Regions from separate parts of the Paenibacillus pabuli genome, predicted to be linked through region 2. Evidence: riboswitches for the same ligand, from Rfam matches in the RefSeq annotation. Region 2 holds a riboswitch; the other holds the start of a gene.
What was found. Region 2 has a riboswitch for S-adenosylmethionine ahead of ABGV42_RS20795 (methionine ABC transporter ATP-binding protein). Riboswitches for the same ligand answer to the same signal wherever they lie in the genome.
Positions count from the first base shown of each region.

Region 1: another riboswitch for S-adenosylmethionine. It lies ahead of metA (homoserine O-acetyltransferase MetA); the one in region 2 lies ahead of ABGV42_RS20795 (methionine ABC transporter ATP-binding protein).

Region 1 is NZ_JBDOIO010000003.1:2,238,489-2,241,912, forward strand. It holds gene ABGV42_RS12015 (trans-sulfuration enzyme family protein) at 1-87, opposite strand, end outside; gene ABGV42_RS12020 (PLP-dependent transferase) at 80-1,267, opposite strand; gene metA (homoserine O-acetyltransferase MetA) at 1,292-2,209, opposite strand; SAM riboswitch class I at 2,448-2,573, opposite strand; gene ABGV42_RS12030 (hypothetical protein) at 2,835-2,978, opposite strand; gene corA (magnesium/cobalt transporter CorA) at 3,028-3,424, shown strand, end outside.
Region 2 is NZ_JBDOIO010000004.1:255,430-258,853, reverse strand. It holds gene ABGV42_RS20800 (methionine ABC transporter permease) at 1-530, opposite strand, end outside; gene ABGV42_RS20795 (methionine ABC transporter ATP-binding protein) at 532-1,566, opposite strand; SAM riboswitch class I at 1,692-1,832, opposite strand; gene ABGV42_RS20790 (Cthe_2314 family HEPN domain-containing protein) at 1,957-2,685, opposite strand; gene ABGV42_RS20785 (COX15/CtaA family protein) at 2,899-3,424, opposite strand, start outside.

The DNA of each region.
Region 1 (3,424 bases), on a different contig from region 2:
TCCTGTTGTTTTATCCACTTCATCACCGAAATGCAGCAGCTTGGTATCAAACTTCAATTCGGATTGCTTATTGTTCTGCTCACTCATGATGTACGCCTCCTTCAACCTCGCGCTGTGCAGCTTCCAAGGCATTCCCCAAATCCGCAATCAGATCATCTGCATGCTCAATACCTACGGAGAACCGCAGCAAGCGATCATCGACCCCTACGGCATCCCGTATTTCTAGCGGGATATCCGCATGCGTCTGCACCGCCGGATACGTCATCAATGATTCCACACCGCCAAGACTTTCGGCAAAAGCAATCAGCTTGATATGGCGCAGCAGTGGTTCAACCAAACGGGCATCCTTAACTTTGAAAGAGAAGATGCCTGTATTTCCTCTGGATTGTTTCTTTTGCACCTCGTATCCTGGGTGATCGGACAAACCAGGGTGGTATACTTCGCCCACGGATGGATGTTCCAGCAAATACTTGGCAATGGTAAGTGAATTATACTCATGACGCTCCATACGAAGCGCGAGTGTCTTCATGCCTTTCATTAACTGATAGGAATCACTTGGAGACAGTACTGCACCGATGGAGTTATGCAGGAACGCCATCTCGGCTGACAATTCCTCTCCCTTGGTGATAATCAATCCGGCGAGCACATCGTTGTGTCCACCCAGATACTTGGTTGCGCTATGAATAACAATATCTGCTCCGAGTTCAATAGGACGTTGGAAGAATGGCGTCAGCAGCGTATTGTCCACAATAGTCAACAGGTTATGGTTCTTCGCCCAGGAGCTGACAGCTTCGATGTCCGTAATCATCATAAGTGGATTGGTTGGCGTCTCGATAAATACGGCTTTGGTATTCGGCTGGCGAATGCTCTCCATTGCAACCAAGTCGTTCGTGTCTACATAACTTGCAGTTACGCCAAAACGGGACAGGATACGCTCAAGCAGACGATACGTTCCCCCATACAGATCCAGTGATACAATCAGATGATCTCCCTGTCCGAACATTGCAAAGATGGTTTGCAGGGCTGCCATGCCCGAGCTACAGGCGAAGCCGGCATCACCGGATTCGAGTGCGGCTGCTGCCTCTTCCAATACCTTACGCGTTGGATTGGTCGTACGAATGTAGTCAAAGCCCGTGCTCTGTCCAAGCTTCGGATGGCGAAACGCTGTAGATTGATAGATAGGGAAATTTACGGCACCAGTCACCGGTTCATTGACGGATCCGATCTGAGCTAAGCGACTTTCGATTTTCAACTTATTGTCTTCCATTGCAGCATCCTCCTGTAATCTCGATTAGATTTGCGGGCCAATATCGTAAGGCGTCTCCTGATACACATAGTAATTGAGCCAATTAGAGAATAATAAGTTTGCATGTGCCCGCCAGGTTGCCGGAGGAACACGGGATGGATCGTCGTTTGGAAAATAGTGTCTTGGCAGCGCGATATCCAATCCCTTGGATGCATCACGGTCATATTCCCATTTCAAGGACAATGGATCATATTCCGCATGTCCTGTCACAAAAATTTGTTTGCCGTCTTTGGTTGCAACCAGAAAAATGCCGGCTTCCTCCGATTCGGCCAAAATTTCGAGGTTATCGTTCTTCTCGATATCCTCGCGCCGAACTTCGGTATGACGGGAATGCGGGACATTGAATACTTCATCAAATCCGCGAAGCAGTTGTACGTGAGATTTGTTGATCGTATGTGGAAATACGCCAAAACACTTCTCTTCCAGTGCTACCTTGGGTACACCGAAATGATGGTACAGACCAGCCTGCGAAGCCCAACAGATATGCATGGTCGAAGTCACGTTGGTTTTGGTCCAATCGAAGATCTCCTGAATTTCCTTCCAATAATTCACGTCTTCGAAATCCATCTGCTCAACAGGTGCACCTGTAATGATCATCCCGTCAAAACGACGGTGTTCAATCTCATCGAAGGTTTTGTAGAAGAGATTCAGATATTCCTGTGATGTGTTCTTCGACGTGTGGGACTTGGGATGAACCAGCACAATATCGACCTGAATAGGGGTATTCCCCACCAGACGAAGCAGTTGAGTTTCCGTTGTTTCCTTGGTAGGCATCAGGTTTAATATAGCAATGCGTAGTGGACGAATATCCTGCTGGTAAGCATGTGTCTCGTCCATTACGAAGATGTTCTCACCTGCAAGGACTTCTTTGGCAGGCAGTGCGTCTGGAATTTTAATTGGCATAATGTACAAACTCCTCCTTGTGCATAGATAGATGCAGCCATCACTGGCTTGATGTGTTCACATCAATACCGTGATAGACTGCCATGAGCTTGTCTACAGGTGCGGATTTGCAAATTGAGTGCGCTCTCACCTGACAAACTCAAGTTCCGTAGCGAAAATCAGTGCTGAGAAGTCGGTGCATATAACAAAGACCTTCCTCGGATTCCGAGAAAGGTCATATGTAAATAGATATGCGCCTCTCTCATCTCTCAGTTACAACAGTGCCTCAATGGACACTTAGTCGCTGCAAGAATTAGCACCGTGCGGTATACCGCCGGTTGCCGGGTTTCATCGGGCCAGTCCCTCCACCTACTCTTGATAAGATTTCGCCATATTCAATTGTGTATTTAGTGTGGTTCACCGTCTACTTTAAAACATTAATCCTCTCACGTCAAGCATGTAGTTTTGTGTCTGTTCATGTAGGCCGGAACCGTTTGTCTCTCGCTGTCATACACTGCTTCAGGGCGCGAAATAGACACATTTTTGCGCTTGAAAGCACCATGTACCAGCGTTATACTAAACAAGTGTTGCAAACCCTTATGTGAGAGGTGACATATTCAATGGATGGCGACCCGAGGCCTGACTGTCAGCCGTATTCCGACAAACTGCATAGAGAATTGACATCAGCATGCCGGCAGCGGGACGTTACTTCCGTTTGATTATAAAGCGAACGCAGTCCTGACTTCCAGGCTCCGCTGCCGACCGGCTGATCTGTTCTTTTTGCGCCCATATTGATGAAAATCCGCCTGTTCGGCGGGTGCAGAAGGAGTGGATGAACGATGAAAATCCGGTTGGTAAACAACGGTGTATTTATCCCGGTGGACGATATTGAGCAGGCGCTGACGCCACCAGCTGAGGGATTTTACTGGATCGATGCAGACGTTGATGATCTGGCGGTACTTCAGCCGCTGTTCATGATGCATGATCTGGCTGTAGAGGACTGTTTGAGTGATGAAGAACAGCGTCCGAAGATTGAAATTTATGAGAGCCATTATTTTATTGTCGTAAACAGCATTCGTTTTGATGACGAAGAGATCTTTTTGCGTGCGGTCAACCTGTTTCTTGGCAGACACTATATTATTAGTGTTACGAAGCAAAAAGTCAGCGAACTTCGGACCTTGAAGCCCATTCTGTGGGAACAGGAAGTCAGCACACCAGATCGTCTCCTGTATCTGC
Region 2 (3,424 bases):
AGTGTTCCAAGTCCGCCGCCGCCGACCATGCCGGCCATGGCAGTATAAGATACCAGCGTGACAATGGTAATCGTAATTCCCGCGAGAAGACCGGGTAGCGCCTCGGGAAGCAGTACGCGTCTTACAATCTGCCCGGTGGATGCTCCCATGGCCTGAGCCGCTTCGATAACGCCACGGTCTACTTCACGCAGGGTAGTCTCAACCAACCTTGCGAAGTAAGGCGCTGCCGCGATCACGAGCGGCGGTATGACTCCAAGTACGCCAGTGGCTGTACCAACCAGTGAACGTGTAAATGGAATGAGGGCAACAATCAAAATGATAAATGGTACTGACCTCAGAATATTAACAACGATGGATAACACGGTGTAAATCGTTCGTGACTGGATGGAAGCCGATCTTGCAGTCATAAATAGCAGAACACCCAGCGGCAATCCGATGATGATGGTGAACAAACCGGACGCTCCCAGAATTTGCAATGTTTCAATGGAGGCCTTGCCGATCTCTTCCCAGCGTACAGATGAAAAATCCATATTAACGAAGCACCTCCACATCAAGCCCTTGCTCTTTCAATTCATGCACAGTCCGGTGAATCGCGTCAGAATCGCCTTCAAAGCGAACGGTCAATTGTCCGTATGGAATCTGTTTGATCCTTGAGATGGTTCCTTGCAAAATGGCAAAGTCCACTCCGGTCTGACGAACGGTTCTGGACAGAATAGCTTCATACGTCTTCTCACCCAAAAATGAAATTTTGACCAATTGAGAACGACCATCCTGCTGCACGGTTCCACCCGCATGTATCAGGGCTTCTTCTTCCAATAAAAGCTCAGACTCCTGATCACGCTGCATGAAGTCACGCGTGATGGCATGCTGCGGTTTAAGGAAAACATCCGTTACAGGGCCTTGTTCCACAATTCCTCCCTGATGAATGACAGCAACTTGATCACAAATGCTCTGAATGACATGCATTTCATGCGTGATCAAAACAATCGTCAGATTGTATTTCTGATTGATATCCAGCAGCAACTTCAGGATCGAAGCTGTCGTCTGTGGATCAAGGGCCGATGTGGCTTCGTCACATAGCAGAACGGCTGGATCACTGGCAAGTGCACGGGCGATACCAACTCTTTGTTTCTGTCCGCCTGATAGCTGTGCTGGATACTTGCTGCTGTGATGCTCCAAACCAACAAGAGTCAACATTTCCTTCACCTTGCGATCAATTTCAGCCTTAGGCGTATTCACCAGCTTCAGCGGAAAAGCAACATTGTCATATACCGTAGCGGAGGATAACAGATTAAAATGCTGAAATATCATGCCAATCTTGCGTCTTTGCTGCTGCAGATCTGTTTTGCTGAGACTGGTCAGGTTCACGCCGTCCACCCATACCTCACCAGCTGTTGGTCTTTCGAGCAGGTTGATACACCGGATCAACGTACTTTTCCCTGCTCCGGAGTGTCCGATTACTCCGAATATTTCACCTTTGCCGATCTTCAGATCCAAATCGGCTAGTGCTGTCGTTTGTTTTGAACCTCTGCCATACGTCTTGGTTAATCCTTTTAATTCGATCAATATGACTTCTCCTTCCCACCGCCTACATGTATCTTTACCCGAATGAAAGGAAAACTCCCCTCTGACATATAAAAAAGAGCCCCTTTGCAGAAACAAAAAGGGCTCTTCACACGAAAGAATATACCTTCTCATCTGCCAAAATCGTGCTTTGCACCATTTTGTAGGAATTAGCACCTAACATCTATAAAGTATGACTTGTTGTCATGTCATTATAAATCGGTTGCCGGGCTTCATCGGGCCTGTCCCTCCGCCGCTCTCGATAAGAAATATTAAATTTATAAGTTCAGTGGTAAAATGTAAATGGTTATGCATGTTAATGTCATGTAACGCTTAATTAGAAACTCAGTATAATCCAAGTATTCCGCTTTGTCAAAGGTAAATATTTCACAATTACTTTGCCAGCTCGGACATGCCCTGCTTGTGCCACATCCTGTTGATGTAACCATATGCCGCTTTTAGCGTTTCGCAAACCATATCGACGCCCTGACGCATTTCCTCCAGGTGCTGATCCAGATCTTCGAGCTTCACTTTCCCCTGCAAGGTCTGATGGAGCTGCCACAGATCATCCTGCATCTCGGAGTTCATGTAGTGAATCTCCATATTCCGCCGTTTGCGCAGTTTGCTCATCGGTTCCCGGTAAGCATCCTTGATTTTGATTAATTCAACAGCAAGATCATTATGCATTTTGGCATAGCCAAACTGTCTCAGTACGGTAAAATACGAAAAATGGGATTTTACATTAGACGTGTTCAAATTAAATATTTCATTCAATACCGTGCCCGTCTTGTCGAGAATCGCAAAACAACGAATGAATCCATCTTTGTAAAAGTACACGTAACGGGCATACTCTGCCTTCTCTTCAATGGTCATATCATCGGTGGAGCCAGCCCTGACCTTCTGGCGAAAGTGGGAAGCAGCGAAACAGGCCTGCTCCAGCTCATCCAGTGAGGAGATCAATCCCTGCGTCCATACGTAAAGTTTGCGATAATCGTGAGTCGGGTCCTGATTCAAATCCAGCTGTCGTTGTAAAAGTCCCAGCGTCTCCACCATGGACTCGATCGCTTCTTCCAATACTCCCTCATTCTGGCGCGGCAATTCACCCAGCAACGTTCGCAGCATATACAGCCTCCTCTTTCCACTCTGCTGATCAATATGATGATTTATAATATTAAACCTAATCGGAATCAGAGTAAACGTATGGTCGCTGCTTGACATTAGGGTGCCCTGACCCGCCTGACATCAAACAAAGTCCACCTGTCCAATGATGTACATCATTGGATGGTGGACTTTGCATTTGGAAACCGCATGAACGGCTGAACATTCAATAAAATGTTAGAAACGATCAGCTGGCCGATGAAGCTTGTACACCAGAAAACTCATATAGGTTAGTATACCGAACAGTATGGCGATATCAAGCATGTGAGCCAGAGCCACGAACATGTACACTTCCGGACGGTTGATGGTAAGCATCATGCCAAAACCAATCAGTACTTGAAGCAGAATGAGCACCACAGACACTACGCCCAACGCCCGAAGTTCCGTGTTATCCGGATGTTTACGATATGCATAATGTCCCAGGATCGCAATCACAATAACAAGGGAGGCAGCGGCTGCTCGGTGAGCAAAGGCTACGGCCACGCCACCGGACAGTTCAGGTATGATCTGGCCATTACAGAGCGGGAAGCCAGAGCAGCCCCCAGCGGAGTCGGTATGACTCACAAAGGCCCCTGTGTATACCACAAGATATGTGTAGATGGTTGAGAACCACACCAGGTTGCGGAAGTTTTTGCTAACCCGTGGGTACTTGTTTAACCTTTCGAGGCCACCATGACGTGCCTCCTGCCTAATACCGAGAGCC